Regions from separate parts of the Devosia sp. XK-2 genome, predicted to be linked through region 2. Evidence: predicted binding sites of a transcription regulator. Region 2 holds the regulator's gene; each other region holds the start of a gene.

Region 1 (5,775 bases), 1.5 Mb from region 2:
TGATCAAACTGGTAGAGACCCGAAGCCTTGATGCGGAACGAGCCCTTGTCGAAACGCTGGATCCATTCGGCACCCATCAAAAAGCCTTGTCGGCTCAACAGGGTGGGGGAAAGAATGACGCTGGTGTTCGCAGTCGAATAGACCGTAAAGGGGACTTCAACCTTGACGCCAATTTCCTCAGAGTAACCTAGGCTGGGCTTGGGAATGGAATCGAGCGCCTCATTGCTCATGTCGGGCAGCCAGAGATAAGGCAACCAGGCGACCGGAATGCCGAGCAATGCCAGGCTAGGCTGTTCTAGGGTTATGGAGTTGTCCTGGGCATTCTGGACGACCCTGGCGGCGCTGATGGACCAGCCGATCCGCTGCCCCGAGGAATCGATGCAATCGCCACAAGGGGCGTAGCGCATATTGGTGAGAATGGAATTGAGGACCTGATCGAATTCCGCGCTGTCGGCGGTAACGCGTGACCCGTCATGGGCGGTAAGGGTCATGCTGTCGAGGACGACGCGTTTCAATCCGCCTGTCAGGTCAAGCCGATCGCTATGGGAGGTATTGCCCGAGGGATCGATGACGACGACATTGCCGATTAGCTCCATCTCGCCGTCAGCGCGCCGATAGACAAGACGATCCCCGGATAGCACATAGCCGCTAACGCGCAGGACCACATCGCCGCGGGCCGTTATCTGGTTGTGCACCGAGTCAAAGACAAGTTCTTCAGCCTCCACCGCCGTTGGAGCGGCCGGATCGATTGGCGCGTTAAAAAAATCAGAAGGCAACAGGCCCTGCGCGCTAGCTGGGATAGTAGCGCCGGCAGACATCAGGGCCAGCATGCAGGCCCATGCCAGCAGAGCGCCCTTGCCGGACCCCATCAGCGGGTACCCCTTGCGTTTCGAGCCTCAGAGCTTGGGGTTGCCATGACCACACTACGCCAAAATCAGAATTCGCAACGCCGTCCAAAGCCGATACGCCCGTGGCCGACAAACTACCGACCAATCTAGGACCGGGCAATGAAGAATGTGCAAACTCCCGGGCAGTGTGACCCATATATCGCGATGGAGTGGCGATGTGACCTTGGGTCGGCGGCTCGCAAGGTTCAGCGCATGCTTGTGGATACTGGGAGGCGAGGCTAATGGGTTTGTCATGACCCTCACCTTTAAAAACGCCATTCCATTCATCTGCCTTATCGCCGCGCTGGCTATGGCGCCAGTCGCGCCCGAGGCCAGCAACGCTCTGTTTCTCGTCGCCAGCGCTATCGGGCTATTCCTGATCTGGCCGCAGGTTACGATCGAGTTCGGGCGACCGATTATGTGGATGCCATTGGCAGGCCTCCTGCTAATCGGCCTGGCCTATGTGATCAGTGCGGGGCCGGCTGGCCTGGAGGGCCTTCTCTATTTTCTCCCGCTGCTTGCCATTGTGCCGCTGGTGACATTGCTGAAAGGCTTCGAAAGTTCGTCGCTTGCGGCCTGGACAGGCTTACTTGCGCTATGTGGCACGGCGGGCGCAGCAGTGATGGCGATATTTGAAGTGCAAACGACCGGGACGAACAGGGCAGGAACACTAGTGGCCAACCCGATCCACTTCGCGGACGTTGTTCTTCTTGTCAGTTTCTGCGCCCTTGTCGGTGTGTTATCGAGCCGGCACTGGGCTCGCTACCTGTTCCTTTCTGTCCCGATCGTTGCCGTCGTCCCAATCATCCTGTCCGGCACGCGTGGCGCTATCGTTGCTGCCGTGGCGATGTTCGGCGTGATGGCTCTTGTCGCTGCCTTAACGCGCCTGTTGCCACGCAGGATCGTGCTGTTGGGCATTGTCGCGCTTGTCATTCTCGCGGTCCTGGCGCTCGCGCTGGGGGCCAGCAGCCTTTCGGGTGTGCAGAGGGTATTGATCGACATTTCGGACACCTTCGCCCACGGCGCTCCGACCGACTATTCGACGGACCTGCGCCTCCAGATGTATCTTGGTGGATTTCGCGCCTTTCTAGACGCTCCTATTTTTGGTCACGGACCATTTGCGTTCACTACCGTGGCAAATTCTATGGCCGATGGTTCTTTTGCCGGCACGCCCCACCTGCACAACGACCTGATTGATCTGGCGGCGAGCGCCGGCACTCTCGGGATCATTGCCTATGGGCTGATCGTCCTGGCTCCAATTGTCGAAGCATTGCGTATGCCAAAGTCGACGCTGCGCCGCTGGACCATAACGCTGACCACGACGTTGATTTCCGGATTTGTCGCCATGGGCCTGACCAATGCCATGTTTGGCATTTTGGCTGTGACTATCGCCTTCGCGACCATCTGCGTGCTCACCGGGGTCATAGCCGGCTGGGGAGGGAGCGAAGCAGAACACCACGCATCCTAGAACGGCCGCCACGGGTGCCACGCGGTGGGGAATAATCCAAGCACTCAGGACCGACGATCCTCGCCGGCGCCGTGATGTTGTGCATCGCGCTGAAACCAATGTTCATTTGAGCGCGTCTGAACGGTCTTTGCCGTTCAGTGTCGCAAATCTGTAGTCAAAGCGGCCTATTGCGGCTGCGTTCACACAGACAAAGACCTCTTATGACCCATCCTTCCGACATCGGCCCTGCCCCTGGTGAAGTCCAAGCGCATCGCGGCGCTTCTGCCATAGCCCCCGAAAATACGCTTGCGGCTTTTCGCCTTGCGGCCGAACAAGGTGCCAAATGGGTGGAGTTGGATGTAGCCCTGAGTGCCGATGGCACTTTGGTGGTTATTCACGATGACAGCGTGGACCGGACCAGTTCAGGCAAGGGCCCGCTTGGTAATCTGAGCCTAGCCCAGATTGCGGCGCTTGATGCGGGCAGCTGGTTCGACCAGCGCTTTGCCGGCGAACGCATTCCGACCCTGGCTGAAGTCATCTCGGCCCTTGGCGAACTCGGTCTCAGCGCCAATGTGGAGATTAAGCAGCACAAGCATCACAAGCATCACAAGCATCACAAGCATCACAAGTCGCTCGACCAACTGGTTCATGCGGTTCAAGCCGATATTTCCCAACGTTCGGCGCAGACCGAGATCATGATTTCGAGCTTTGATCCCGAGGCGCTCAGGGCCATGCATGGGCTCGAGCCCGATCTGGAAATGGCTATGCTCTGGGGCCGTCCACCCGAGGATTGGGCCGGCCAATTGGCGGCAATCCCAGCTACCACCATTCATATGCATTACAAGGCGCTTAGCATTGGCATGCTCGAGGAAACAACCCGGCGCGGTATCAAAGTGCGCGCCTGGACCTGCAACGATCCAGTGCAGTTGATTTCGTTCTGGGGCGCTGGCCTGACCGGGGTCATCACCGACAACCCTGCCCTCTTCCTGGAATAGCAAGACGATGGTGGCAGAGGTGATGCTGTCAGGGCGGCAACGCGACATCCTGGCGCTTATCGAGACAGAAGGCGCGCAATATATCGACCACCTGGCGGCGCGCTACGCGGTAACCACGCAAACTATTCGCCGTGATATCAACGCATTATGCGACCTTGGCTATGCGCGACGGTTTCATGGCGGGGTGGATGCTCCCGTCGAGGTGCGCAACATCTCCATCAATGCGCGTTCAATTCTCAATAGTGGCGCCAAGCGGCGCATAGCGCATCGTATTGCCACAACGATCGAACCGGGAGCGACCGTGTTCATGGGCATTGGCAGCACGGTGCAATTCGTGGCCGAGGCACTGCGCGGGCATAATGGGCTGCGCGTCGTCACCAACAATATCGATGTGGCGCTGGCCCTGTGCAATGCGCCGCAGATCGAGGTTCATATGACGGGCGGGCTGTTGCGGCACAATGACCGTGATGTGGTCGGCGCGGACTCACTGCTGTTTTTTGAGAAGTTTTACGCCACCTATGCCGTGGTCGGCGCCGGCGCTCTCGATCCGGAAAAAGGCCTTCTCGATTTCAGCTATTCCGAGGCACAGACCACAACAACCCTGATCGAGAATTCTCGGACCAGATTTCTGGCGGCCGATCACAGCAAATGGACAAGGGATGCTTCGGTCCGCGTGGCGCCGTTCAGCCGCATAACGACCTTCTTCACGGACCTTTTGCCGGACGACGGGCTTGCCGCAGCGGCGCTGTCGGCGGCCGGCACGGATGTCATTGCCTGCGGGGCAGAGGGCGTTTGAGTCGCGGAAATAGCCGCGCTCTTGCTACCCGGGCCCTATTCGCGCCTTTGGGCCTGCCCGGCGCTGATCTCTGACGGACCGAAAAAAGGTATTTCATTAACAGCCCATTAGCGCCATTCTGGACCCGACGAGACGGCAATGCCATCTGCGGACCCATGACATGGTGCCCAGCGTTGCTGCACGTAATATGGCGAGGTACGCCTGCGCCTGTGTGTGCGAGGTCGGGGAAGGTCATTGGGCAGGAAGAGTACGACGCTTATGGAAGTCGCGCGGCTCGCCGGGGTGTCGACCGCCACCGTGAATCGCGTCCTCAAGCAACAGGGCTATATTTCAAGCAAGGCGCGCGAAAAGGTGCTGGCCGCCGTCGAGGCGACGAACTATCGGCCCAATGTCGTGGCGCGCGGCCTGCGTATCCAGCGCACCTACACTATCGGCTTGATGCTGACGGCGATAACGGTCAATCCACTTTTTGCCGGCGTTGCCCGAGCGGTCGAGGCGGCAGCTATTGCGGCGGGCTATCGCGTGGTGATCTTCAATCACGGGGGCAGCGAAAGCCACGAGCGTCACGGCGTCGAAACCTTCATCGCCCAGCGCGTGGATGCGGTGCTGTTCTGCACCACCGCCAGCCCGGACAATGTGCACGTTTTAAGCGATGCCGGCATTCCCGCCGTCGAGCTTGAACGCTCGTTGACTGGCACGGCCAGATCCGTGCGCGTCGACAATTATGTCGGTGCGCGAGCGGCCGTCGACCACCTTGTTGGCCTTGGGCACCGCCGCATCGCCTTTGTAGGGGGCGATCCAGCGATTTATCCGCGCGATCTCGCGCGCCAGAGGTCGGTGGAGGACGACCGCCTCGCTGCTTATCGCGACGGCATGGCTGCGCACGGGCTCACACCCGATCCCGGCTATATTCGACTGGGCACCTATTATGATCTGGACGCAGAAGTTTCGGGGGTGGAGGGGCAACAGCATGCCGATGCACTGATGGCCCTGCCGAGACCGCCTACCGCGATCTTTGCAACCTGCGATATCCTGGCCACGGGTGTGCTGCAATCGCTGTATCGAGCCGGCCGGCGCGTGCCACAGGACGTGTCTGTGGTCGGGTTTGATGACACGATTGCAGCCTATCTTGCTCCGGAACTGACCACGGTGGCCCAACCGATGGCGGCGCTGGGGTCCAGCGGGTTCGAATTGGCCCTGGCGGCTATAGAGGATCGCGACGCGCCGGAGGAAATCGTTCTGGAGACAAGTTTGATCATCCGGCATTCGACGGGGCCCGCGCCTGACGGTGAGGCAGTTTGACACAGGTGTTAGGCGCGTGTTAACTATTCAATATGTCAACGATGACATATGCGCTTCTTGGGAGAAGGCGCCACTCGTAACGTTCGAGTTTCGTGGGAGGGACTTTATGCGGTATGCCCTGCTGGCGGCGACAGCGCTCGCCTCTACTCTGGTTGTGACCCCTGCCTTGGCGCAGACAGTCACGTTCTGGCAGTTTTCGACCAATCCCAATGACATTGCCGCCTGGGAGAACATTATCGAGGCCTTCGAGGCCAGCCATGACGGCGTCGATGTGGTGATGGAGATCGTGCCCTGGTCCGAGCAACAGCAGCGGCTGGTGACGGCGCTAACAACCGGCGGCCTGCCCGA
Region 2 (5,775 bases):
AAAGTGACCCAAAAGACATTGGATCAGACAATGAATCCCGCTGAATTGATGGACCATCCGATCCGTCTTACTGCCCGCGACGTGACCGTGCATTATGGAGCCAAGCAGGCTCTGCACGGCATCTCTATCGACATTCCCGACCGCGCCGTCACCGCCTTTATCGGCCCCTCGGGCTGCGGCAAGTCGACCTTCCTGCGCTGCATCAACCGCATGAACGATACCATCGAAGGGGCCAGGGTTGGCGGTCGCATCGAACTCGATGGCGAAGACATCTATGATCCCAAGCTCGATGTGGTCGAGTTGCGTGCCCGCGTCGGCATGGTCTTCCAGAAGCCCAATCCCTTTCCCAAATCCATCTATGACAATGTCGCCTATGGCCCCCGCATTCATGGGCTGGCCCGCAACAAGGCCGATCTGGACGAGATCGTCATTTCCTCGCTGCGCAAGGCGGGCCTTTTCGAGGAGGTCAAGGATCGCCTCAATGAGCCCGGCACCGGTCTTTCGGGCGGCCAGCAGCAACGCCTCTGCATCGCGCGCGCCATTGCCGTCGGCCCCGAAGTCATTCTGATGGATGAGCCCTGCTCGGCCCTGGACCCCATTGCCACCGCGATCATCGAAGAGCTGATCGACGAATTGCGCGAAAACTACACCATCGTCATCGTCACCCACTCCATGCAGCAGGCGGCCCGTGTGAGCCAGAAGACCGCCTTCTTCCACTTGGGCAATCTGATTGAACATGGTGATACCGAGGACATTTTCACCAATCCGGTGAACAAGCAGACCCAGGACTACATCATGGGCCGTATCGGCTGACCGGCGAGCCATAAAAGGACGTAGCAAATGCCCAATACCGGCACCGACCACATCGTCACCGCCTATAATGAAGAGCTGCTTTCCCTGGCGCAGGCCATTGCCGAAATGGGCGGTCAGGTCGAGGTCGCCATCGAAAATGGCACCCGCTCTCTGCTCAAGCTCGACCGCGAATTGGCCGACCTGACCATCATCGCCGACCAGCGCATCGACGACATGCAGCGCCATATCGACGAGATGGCCGTCTCCATGATCGCCCGTCGTCAGCCTATGGCCAGCGACCTGCGCGCCATTGTCACATCGATCCACGTCGCCAGCGATCTGGAACGCATTGGCGACATGGCCAAGCAGCTTGCCCGCCGCTCGCTCAAGCTCGAAGGCCTCAACCTGCAGCCGACCTTCTATAATGGCGTCAAAAACATGACCGCCCTGGTCATGCGCCAGGTCAAGGACGCGCTCGACGCCTACGGCAATCGCGAAGCGGCCGCATCGGTGGACGTATGCAACCGCGACGACGAGGTGGACGCCATGTATACCTCGCTTTTCCGCGAACTCCTGACCTATATGCTGGAGGATCCGCGCAACATCACCACCTGCACCCATCTTCTGTTCTGCGCGAAAAGCCTGGAGCGCGTGGGCGACCATGCCACCAATATCGCCGAGCGCGCCTATTATCTGGCCACCGGCAAACAGCTCACCAGCGACGTCCAGGAACTGCAACGCCAGCAGATCAAGGCTTAGAGGCGTGCTGCGCAGCAGATGAAAGGCTCCGGTGGAGCCTTTCAAGCCGAGACGGCCATGAGACCTACGGTCGAGTGGCGCGAAGGTGGGATGACCACCACCATAATTCAACGCCCGGCTCCTGCCACGGGCAGCCGACCGACGGAGCACATCCATATGCCCGCGACGATTCTTGTTGTCGAAGACGAAGGCGATATCGCCATCCTGCTGCGCTATAACCTGGAAGCCGAGGGATTCCGGGTCGTCACGGCCGAAAGTGGCGACGAGGCCCAGCAAGCCATCGCCGAAAAGCTCCCGGACCTGATCCTGCTCGACTGGATGCTGCCCGAAATCTCCGGCATCGAACTTTGCCGCCGTCTGCGGGCTCGCGAGGAAACCTCGCGCGTCCCGATCATCATGCTCACCGCCCGCGGCGAAGAGGAGGAACGCGTCCGCGGCCTCTCGACCGGCGCCGACGACTATGTCGTCAAGCCCTTCTCGGTACCCGAACTGGTTGCCCGTATTCACGCGCTATTGCGCCGCGCCAATCCCAATCTGGTCACCACGGCCCTCAAGGTCGGCGATCTCGAACTGGACCGCACCACCCATCGCGTGCGCCGCGCCAATCGCGACGTCCATCTCGGCCCCACCGAATACCGCTTGCTCGAATATCTCATGCGCCATCCCGGTCGCGTCTATTCGCGCGAGCAGCTTCTCGACGGCGTCTGGGGCAATGATGTCTATGTCGATGAGCGCACCGTCGACGTCCATATCGGCCGCCTCCGCCGCGCCATCAATCGCGGCCGTGAAGCTGATCCCATCCGCACCGTGCGTGGCGCCGGCTATGCCTTTGACGAGCGGTTCGCCGCCAACGCCTGAACCTGATCACCGCCTGGAAACGAAAAACGGGGCCACCAGGGCCCCGTTCCACTATCCAGCACCCGCTTCCGGTCAGCCGGCAGCAGTGTAAGCCGTCTTGACCACCGTAAAGAATTCGGCAGCATACTTGCCCTGCTCCCGCGGACCATAAGACGAGCCCTTGCGGCCGCCAAACGGCACGTGGAAGTCGACGCCGGCGGTCGGCACATTGACCATCACCATGCCGGCCTCGGCATTGCGCTTGAAGTGCGTGGCATATTTCAGCGAGGTCGTGACGATGCCAGCCGACAAGCCGAATTCGGTGTCATTGGCCGTGGCGAGGGCTTCCTCATAATCCTTGACCTTAATGACAGCAGCCACCGGCCCGAAAATTTCCTCGCGGGAGATACGCATCTGGTTGGTGGCGCCCACGAACAGGGCCGGCTGCAGGAAGTGACCCTCGGTCGGCGCATTGACGCGGTTGCCGCCAGCGCGCAGTTCAGCGCCTTCATTGCGGCCGATCTCGATATAGTCCATGTCCTGCTTGAGCTGGCTCGGATCGACCACGGGTCCGATCTCGGTATCCTTGCTAAGCGCATCGCCCACCCGCAGGTTCTTGGTGCGCTCGCACAGGGCATCGACGAACTTGTCGTGAATACCCTCGGTCACGATCACGCGGCTCGAGGCGGTGCAGCGCTGCCCGGTCGAGAAGAAGGCCGATTGCGCCACCGTTTCCACGGCAACCTTGAGATCGGCATCGTCGAGCACGATCGTCGGGTTCTTGCCGCCCATTTCGAGCTGGAACTTGCGGCCATGCTCGATTGAGGCCGCCGCGACGCGCTTGCCGGTGCCGACCGAGCCGGTAAAGCTGATGGCATTGACATCCTTGCTGTCCAGCATGGTCTGGCCAACGACCGAACCCTTGCCCATGACCAGATTAACCACGCCCTTGGGCAGGCCGGCGCGAACCAGAATATCCACGATTGCCCAGGTCGAGCCCGGCACCAGGTCTGCCGGCTTGATGACCACAGTGTTGCCATAGGCCAAGGCCGGAGCCATCTTCCAGGCCGGAATAGCAATCGGGAAGTTCCACGGCGTGATAATGCCGACAACGCCAATAGGCTCGCGGGTGATTTCCACGCCGACGCCCGGACGCACCGAGGGCAGCACTTCACCGGAAAGGCGCAGCACTTCACCAGCGAAAAAGTCAAAGATCTGCGCGGCGCGGGTGACCTCGCCAATGCCTTCGGGCAGGGTCTTGCCTTCTTCGCGGCTCAGAAGCTCGCCCAATTCCTGCTTGCGGGCAGTGATTTCGTCGGCCGTCTTTCTCAGGATCGCGTGGCGTTCGAGAATGCCCGAACGCGACCAGGCCGGGAAAGCTGCCTTGGCGGCGGCGATGGCCTGCTTGGTTTCCTCAACCGTGGCGCGGGCATAGACGCCCACCACTTCCTTGAGATTGGACGGGTTGATGTTCTCGACCCCATCCGAGCCGACCCACTCGCCATCGATCAGGTTCTTGTGCAATTCGCTCATGGTGAGGCCTTTCGTTTGATGCGCTCTGGAGGATGAAGCGCGGAATTAGAGAAGATTGGCGCGCGCGAGGTCGCGCAGCAAATGGCTGGTGCCATAGGTCCAGGGCGGACATTTGGTGGAGAGATTGACCCGATTGGTGAGGGTACCAAGGCTCGGTGTCGAAATGGAGACGACATCACCCAGCTTGTGGGTAAAACCCTTGCCGGCGCCGTCACGATCCTTCACCGGAGCAAACATGGTGCCCAGATAAAGCACCAGCCCGTCCGGATATTGATGATGTGCGCCGACGGTCGCCGCCACCAGCGATTCCGGCGTTCGCGAAATCTGCGCCATATTCGACTGGCCTTCGAGCACGAAACCATCGGTTCCCTCAACACGCAGGGCGATCTCTGCCTGCTTGATCGTCTCGAGCGTGAAATCGCCGTCAAACAGCCGCACGAACGGCCCCAGCGAAGCGGAGGCATTATTGTCCTTGGCCTTGCCCAGCAGCAGCGCCGAGCGGCCTTCCACATCGCGCAGATTGACGTCATTGCCCAGCGTGGCGCCAATAATCTCGCCCGCGCTGGTGACGACCAATGCCACTTCTGGCTCGGGATTATTCCAGTTCGAAATGGGATGCAGGCCGACCTCGGCGCCATGGCCTACTGCGCTCATCGGCTGACCCTTGGTGAAGATTTCAGCGTCTGGCCCGATACCCACTTCCAGATACTGGCTCCACACACCCTTCTCGATCAGCGCCGCTTTCACCTTCACGGCCGCCTCGGAGCCCGGCACAAGCTGGCTCAGATCGGTGCCGATCAGGTCGAGAATTTCACTGCGAAGCACATCGGCGCGCGAATTATCGCCGCGGGCCTGCTCCTCGATCACCCGCTCGAGCAGGGAAACAACGAAAGTCACGCCCGACGCCTTGAGCGCCTGCAGATCGACGGGGCAGAGCAGCTGCGGCATATCAGCCTTGCCCGCTGCCGCATTGGCCATGACCGTCTCGATATCGCCCACGGCCCTTCCGGGGGCCGTCTTGACGTGCTCGGCAGCACGGCCGCTCTCGGCAATATCGCGCACCGTGGCCATGCCTCGCGCGGTAATGTCGACCAATTGCCCGTCGCGCACCGTCACGATCCGAGGGTGGTCAAATCCTTCGATCCGGGCCCGGCCCAGAAGGATACCGCCGGGAATGTCGTTCACGCTCATTCTTGCCCCCTGGCTTGTCAGCCACGTGACTAGCCCAAGCTGTCGTCCGGGGGCAAGTGCAGAAGCGCTTAAGTCATACTTTTTGACAAGGCTGCCACGGAATGTTCCGTTCAACTCCGGTTCATCTGCGCCGCAATACTGACGCATTGGGCCGAGACATCTCTGCCCTGCATAGATTGAAGGAGTTTTCCATGCGTGCCTTTAGCGTCCTTGTTCCTTTCGCTCTGATTGCCACTGCATTGCCTGCCTATGCCGGCACCATCACCATCGAGGGGCGCGGCGAAGTACGTGCCGCTCCTGACATGGCGACGATCAATTCCGGCGTCACCACCCAGGGTGCAAGCGCGCGCGAAGCGCTCGACGCCAATACCGCCGCCATGTCCGAATTGATCGCCGCCCTCAAGGAAGCCGGCATTGAGGCGCGCGACATCCAGACCTCGGGCTTCTCGGTCAATCCGAACTATGTCTATTCCGACGCCCGCGACGATCTGGGCTATTCCCTGCCTCCCAAGATCAACGGCTACCAGGTCTCCAATTCCGTCACGGTGATCGTGCGCGATCTAGAGGAACTGGGCAGCATTCTGGACAGGTCGGTGACCGTCGGCGCCAATACCGTCAATGGCGTCAGCTTCTCCGTCGCCGATCCTTCTGAATTGCTCGACG
Region 3 (5,775 bases), 210 kb from region 2:
ATGAGATTGAAATTCTGAAACACAAAACCGGCAGTGCGCCGGCGCCACTGGTCGCGCGCGCCCTCACCCAGCGTCGCGATATCGACCGCATCCCACTGCACCTGCCCCGCGCTCGGCTTGATCAATCCACTCAGGACATAGAGCAAGGTGGTTTTGCCCGAGCCGGACGGACCGCGAATGACCGTCAACTGCCCGGCCTCAACTGAAAGTTCCGGGATATCAAGCGCTGGAGGCGCGGTATCGGACCGTCCAGCAAAGCGATGTTCAACGCCGCGCAGCCGCAACATTCACGCTCTCCAATGCGCAGCGTCGATGACGCGGACGCGCGACACAAAGCCCATTTCTTCGTCGGTATAGGTGCCGATCTTGAGCGTACCCTCCACCGCGATGGGCACATTGAACGGGGTCACCGTAATGATGTCGCGGGCATAGATCGAAACGATGTCGCGCGGCCAATCGGCCTCGCTGTCGCAGAAGGGGCAAACCGACATCGGGATTTTGGTCAGGACGAAAAAGCGCGATTCCGCCTTGAGCGGTGGCGCCATGAACCCTTCGAGCAGCACATGCTTGTCGGCCTTTTCCAGCGCAAAATCCGAAAACGATCCATCGGCATTATAGAGCTCACGCATGCGGACAGGCTCTTCAGCCCCCGCCCGAGAAGCACCCAGCGCCAGACTGGCCGGAATGGCAGCGGATAGAGCGATGAACTTGCGGCGATGCATGGCGGGCCTCCTTGTGCGCAGAACCGGATAATCCATCTGCGCGGAATAAGGACACGAGGGGCCCGCCAAAGACGCGCCCCCCGCAAGACTTTCGAGCGTGAATTACTCAGCCGAAACGGCGTGGTTCATCACGTGGAAGATGTAGTTCTGCTCCTGGGTACCGGTGAGCAGGTGAGCCCAAGGACCCTTGGCCCAGGCCGCGACGTCTTCACCCGAATGGGTTTCCGAACCCATCGGGATCAAGGCCTGCTGCAGATAGTCCACGTCCAGCGCTTCTTCCTGGGTCACGTTCGGCCGGGTGCCGAAATAGGAACCGTCGGCCTGTTCGGTCAGAACCGAGCCGGCACCGTTGAGGTAGCCAACGACCGAATAAGGCTTGCCATCATCGGCCAGTTCGGGCTCGCCGGTATGCTCGACGCCATCGGCGTTGATACCCATGCACAGGCCGGTGATCGGCGTGCCGCGACCGCAATAGCCGTTAAAGGCAATGGCGTGCTCGTGGTCGGCGGTGACGATGATCAGGGTGTCTTCGTCATTGGTCATTTCGTCGGCCATGGCGACGGCCTTGGCGAAAGCCACGCCATCCATAAAGGCGCGGTTGGCATTGCCGGCATGGTTTGCATGATCGACGCGGCCACCTTCCACCATCAGGTAGAAGCCGTCTTCATTGCCTTCCATGGCCTTGATGGCGGCGACGGTCATGTCGGCGACCGAAGGTTCGGTTTCCGGACGCTCGGTTTCGTAGCTCATATCCGAATTGGTGAAGAGACCAAGCAGCGGCGAACCGGCGGTAGCGGCTTCCAGGCCCGCCAGGTCGCTGACAAACTGGGCGCCGGCTTCTTCAGCGCGAGCAACCAGATTCAGCTCATCCTTGCGGCTGGAGTCTCCGCCATGCACAGTCTGCGTACCAGCCGGATAGAAGCTGCGGGCGCCGCCAGCGAGCAGCACGTCAACGGTGCCGGCTTCCATGGCGTCGATGGCCTGAACGGCAATATCGGTGCAGCCTTCAGGAGCTGCGGCTTCCCAGTTGCGGTTCGCGGTCTTGGCGTAGACAGCAGCCGGAGTGGCGTGCGTCGCGCGAGCGGTCGAAACAACGCCAACCGACTTGCCCATTTCCGAGGCGATCTCGGAGAATAGGGTGACCTTGTTACCCTCTTCGCTGGCGCAATTGTCGTGGCGGCCGTTCTCGTTGAGGTTGATCGTGTTGAACACCTGCTTGATGCCCGAGTTCATTGCGCCGGCGGTCGGCGCGGAATCCGGGGTCTGGGCGTTGATATTGTAGGTCTTGATCAGCGCGGTATAGGGATATTCTTCGTAAGGCAGGACATGCTCTTCGCCCAGCTTGCCTTCAAGCTGACCGGCAAACAGGCGCACGGCATAGTTCGTGCCAACGCCCTGGCCATCGGCAACGAACAGGATGACGTTCTTGGCCTTGCCGATATTGGGCTGCATGTCGATCATGGCTTGCAGCTTGGCATCGGCATCGGTGTACCAGGCGCTCTGGGCCTGCGGAAGTTCCTGGGAAACAACCGGAAGGGTCATGCTGACGGCGGACACGCCGGCCAGCAGAATGCGTGCAACGCGATTCATTGCGGAAAACCTCCATGCGCAAAATATGCGAGCCGCGGCGCCCCTGCGCACGGCAGGCATGGAGTTAGGGCCCGGCCATTTCAGCCGGGTGACACATTTGCGACGTTACCATGACAATCCCGAACCGATAACGCGGAGCCAGTCAGCGCCCGGTCCTAGTGGCTATGCCCCGCATGACTGTGCTGATTGGCATTGGCTGCCTCAACCGCCACCTCAATTTCGACCGGACCGGCATTGGCAAATTCCAGCATCAGATCGAAATGGCTTCCCTGTTCCAGCGCGCCGGTCAGGCCATGCAGTTCAAGCGCCAGTCCACCGGGATCGAAGGCAAATTCGCCGGGACCAATGTCAATCGCACCGACCTCCTGAACGCTAGCTCCCTCTGCATTCATAGTCAGGCCGACAATGTGGACCTCTCCGGCAATGTCCGTGGTGGCGCCAAGCAGGCGATCGGCCTCGCCCTCATTGTGCACTTCAAAAAAGACGAGCGTCTCAGCACCTGCCGCCGCTGCGCGCGCCCAAGGGTGCACAATCTCGATGCCATCGGTTTGGAACACATGATGTTCCCCATGGTCATGATCCTCCGCGAACCCCATCGGGGCGGCCATAACGGACAGAATCAGGGCAATGGAAAGTGCGCGGTTCATAGGTCTACCTGTAATGTTAGAACAGCACATCTAGCCCTGCTTCATGACAGCGCCATGACGAAGTTGCCCCAGACTGCCTCTTGCAAACCCCTGCCCAAACCCTACCTTGCCAGAACACGGGGACTTCTTCTTTGCCGCAGCCGCCGACCACCATTACCGACGAACTGGGCATTGCCCTCTCCAACCTGGCCGACAGCGCCTCCGGCGTCCTCACGCCCACCTTGCGCTTGGGCGTCACCGGCCTGAGCCGGGCCGGCAAGACCATTTTCATCACGGCCCTGGCGCATAACCTGCTGACGCAAGGGCGCCTGCCGGGCTTTGCGCCGCTCGCCGATGGCCGCTTCATTGGCGCGCGTCTGGCCGAATACCCCGACGCCACCATCCCCCGCTTTGCCTATGAGCAGCACCTGGCGGCGTTGAGCAGCAATCCGCCGGTCTGGCCGGAAAGCACGCGCCGCATTTCCCAGCTTCGCATCGTGCTCAAATATCAGTCAGCCAAGTGGTGGGCCGGCATGACCGGGCCGGCCACGCTCAATCTCGACATCGTCGATTATCCCGGCGAATGGCTATTGGACCTGCCCCTGCTCGGCCTCAGCTTTGCCGAATGGAGCCGGGAGGCGCTGGCGCGCGCCCGCCAACCTGGCCATACCGATGAAGCCACCGAATTTCTCCAGGCGCTGGACAGCACCGATATTGCCAAGGACGCGAACGATCCCGATGCCGAGCGTCTGGCCACGGCCTTCACCACCTATCTACGGCGCAGCCGCGAGCATGGCGCCCTGTCTACCCTTCCGCCGGGCCGGTTCCTTCTGCCCGGCGATCTGGAGGGCTCTCCCGCCCTAACTTTCGCCCCCCTGCCCGAGCCTGCTGGGCCGAAGCAGCGCGGCACCCTCTATGCCATGCTTGAAACCCGCTACGAGGCCTATAAGGCCCAGGTGGTGCGCCCCTTCTTCCGCGACCACTTTGCCCGGCTCGACCGGCAGGTCGTCCTGGTCGATACCCTGCGCGCGCTCAATACCGGCCCCGCCGCCGTCAACGACCTCGAAACCGCGCTCACCGCGGTTCTGGCCTGTTTCCGCCAGGGCGAGGCCAATCCGCTGCTGCGCCCCTTTTCGCGCCGCATCGACCGCATTCTCTTTGCCGCTACCAAGGCCGACCACGTTCATCACACCAGCCACGACCGGTTGGAGGCCATTCTCAATCGCCTCGTCGCCAATGCCAGTAAGCGCGCCCGCTTTGCCGGGGCGGATACCCGCTCCATCGCCATGGCCGGCATTCGCGCCACCAACGAAGGCACGATCCGCGAGAATGGTGAAACCCTGCCCACCCTGGTCGGCACGCCGCTCAAGGGCGAAGTCCTGGACGGCACGACCTATGATGGCAAAACCGAAATCGCCCTGTTTCCCGGCGACTTGCCGGAACGGCCGGACTCTCTTTTTGAAGACGGCAGCCCCGTCGCCCTCAATTTCCTGCGCTTCACGCCCCCACGGCATCTCAAGCGCAATGCCGTCGGCGATGCTGTCCTGCCCCATATCCGGCTTGATCGCGCATTGGACTATCTCATCGGAGACCGGATGGCATGAAGCGCCCCGTCGCCCGCCCCACTGAAAAGCCCGCTAGCGCAGAGGCCGCCACGCGTGCCCCGCGGGCATTCACGCCCGACCGCGCGGAAATCGTCGAAGTCGCCTTCGAGCCGGCGGTCGAGCCCGACCTCGTATCGCCGCCACCGCGCCGCATGGGCTGGCTGGGCAAGTTCGCCTGGACCTCTGGCGGCATCCTGCTCTCCGCCGGATTGGGCCTGGCCGCGGACCGGCTGATCCGCGACCTTTTTGCCACCAATCAATGGCTGGGTTGGGTGGGCTTGGGCGTACTCGGCGCCTTCATCGTCGCCGTCATCGCCCTCATCATCCGGGAAATGCTCGCCTTGCGGCGCCTCTCGGTCCTCGACGCGCTCCGCGCCGACGCCGCCCGCGCCCATGCCGATAATGATCGCAAGCGGGCCGGTGCCGTGGTTGATCACCTCAACCAGGTCTATGCCGGCCGGCCTGATCTGGCGCGCGGCCGCGAGAATCTCGAGGCGCATCTTAAAGACCTGTTCGACGGAACGGACGTCATCGCCCTGGCGGAACGCAGCCTGATGACGCCGCTCGATGCCCGCTCGCGCACCCTGGTTGCCGCATCAGCCCGGCGCGTGGCGCTGGTCACCGCCGTATCTCCCCGCGCCTTGGTCGACATCGCCTTCGTCATCTACGAAAGCATCCGTCTCGCTGGCGCCATTGCCGCGCTCTATGGCGCACGTCCGGGCCTGTTCGGTTTCTGGCGGCTAGCCGGCTCGGTGCTGGCGCATCTCGCCGTCACCGGTGGCCTAGTGCTGACCGACGGCATTGTCGAACAATTGGTTGGTCAGGGCCTTGCAGCCAAGCTCTCCGCGCGTCTGGGCGAGGGTGTCGTCAACGGCCTGATGACAGTCCGCGTCGGCATCGCCGCCATGCGCGTCGTCCGCCCCCTGCCCTTCGAAGTGCTGGCGCAACCGACCGTGCGAGATTTCATACCCGAACTCGTGAAGGTAGCGAGTGATGCAGGAAAGACCGCTTAGCTCGATGCAACACCACGGATTTGCCTGCGAGATTGAATTCGAACGGGATCAGGAATCCTTCGCCGCACTCGGCGCCAGGGTCAGTTTGAGCCCATCCAGGTCATCCGAGCACAGGATCTGGCAGGACAGTCGCGAATTGGGCTTCACGTCGCCGACACTGTCCAGCATGTCCTCTTCTTCTTCGCTGGGGGCGCCGACGGCGTCCAGCCAGTCCGAATCG

Evidence for each region. The regulator PhoB, encoded in region 2, activates phosphate uptake and scavenging genes when phosphate is short. The targets are predictions, from matches to a motif close to TGTCATNNANCTGTCAT.
Region 1: a site for PhoB is predicted at 2,494-2,510, ahead of V8Z65_RS04195 (glycerophosphodiester phosphodiesterase family protein). Genes of this name have one in related genera too.
Region 3: a site for PhoB is predicted at 2,401-2,417, ahead of V8Z65_RS10615 (alkaline phosphatase). Genes of this name have one in related genera too.

What each region holds. Positions count from the first base shown of each region.
Region 1 covers NZ_CP146608.1:856,102-861,876, reverse strand. Annotated here, with positions in the region: gene lptD (LPS assembly protein LptD) at 1-869, opposite strand, end outside; gene V8Z65_RS04200 (O-antigen ligase family protein) at 1,066-2,355, shown strand; gene V8Z65_RS04195 (glycerophosphodiester phosphodiesterase family protein) at 2,556-3,329, shown strand; gene V8Z65_RS04190 (DeoR/GlpR family DNA-binding transcription regulator) at 3,340-4,125, shown strand; gene V8Z65_RS04185 (LacI family DNA-binding transcriptional regulator) at 4,360-5,427, shown strand; gene V8Z65_RS04180 (sugar ABC transporter substrate-binding protein) at 5,534-5,775, shown strand, end outside.
Region 2 covers NZ_CP146608.1:2,376,525-2,382,299, forward strand. Annotated here, with positions in the region: gene pstB (phosphate ABC transporter ATP-binding protein PstB) at 31-813, shown strand; gene phoU (phosphate signaling complex protein PhoU) at 841-1,551, shown strand; gene phoB (phosphate regulon transcriptional regulator PhoB) at 1,708-2,409, shown strand; gene V8Z65_RS11615 (aldehyde dehydrogenase family protein) at 2,482-3,921, opposite strand; gene V8Z65_RS11620 (fumarylacetoacetate hydrolase family protein) at 3,967-5,112, opposite strand; gene V8Z65_RS11625 (SIMPL domain-containing protein) at 5,304-5,775, shown strand, end outside.
Region 3 covers NZ_CP146608.1:2,162,760-2,168,534, forward strand. Annotated here, with positions in the region: gene V8Z65_RS10605 (ATP-binding cassette domain-containing protein) at 1-287, opposite strand, end outside; gene V8Z65_RS10610 (hypothetical protein) at 288-722, opposite strand; gene V8Z65_RS10615 (alkaline phosphatase) at 825-2,312, opposite strand; gene V8Z65_RS10620 (copper chaperone PCu(A)C) at 2,468-2,959, opposite strand; gene V8Z65_RS10625 (YcjX family protein) at 3,091-4,542, shown strand; gene V8Z65_RS10630 (TIGR01620 family protein) at 4,539-5,555, shown strand; gene V8Z65_RS10635 (2Fe-2S iron-sulfur cluster-binding protein) at 5,604-5,775, opposite strand, start outside.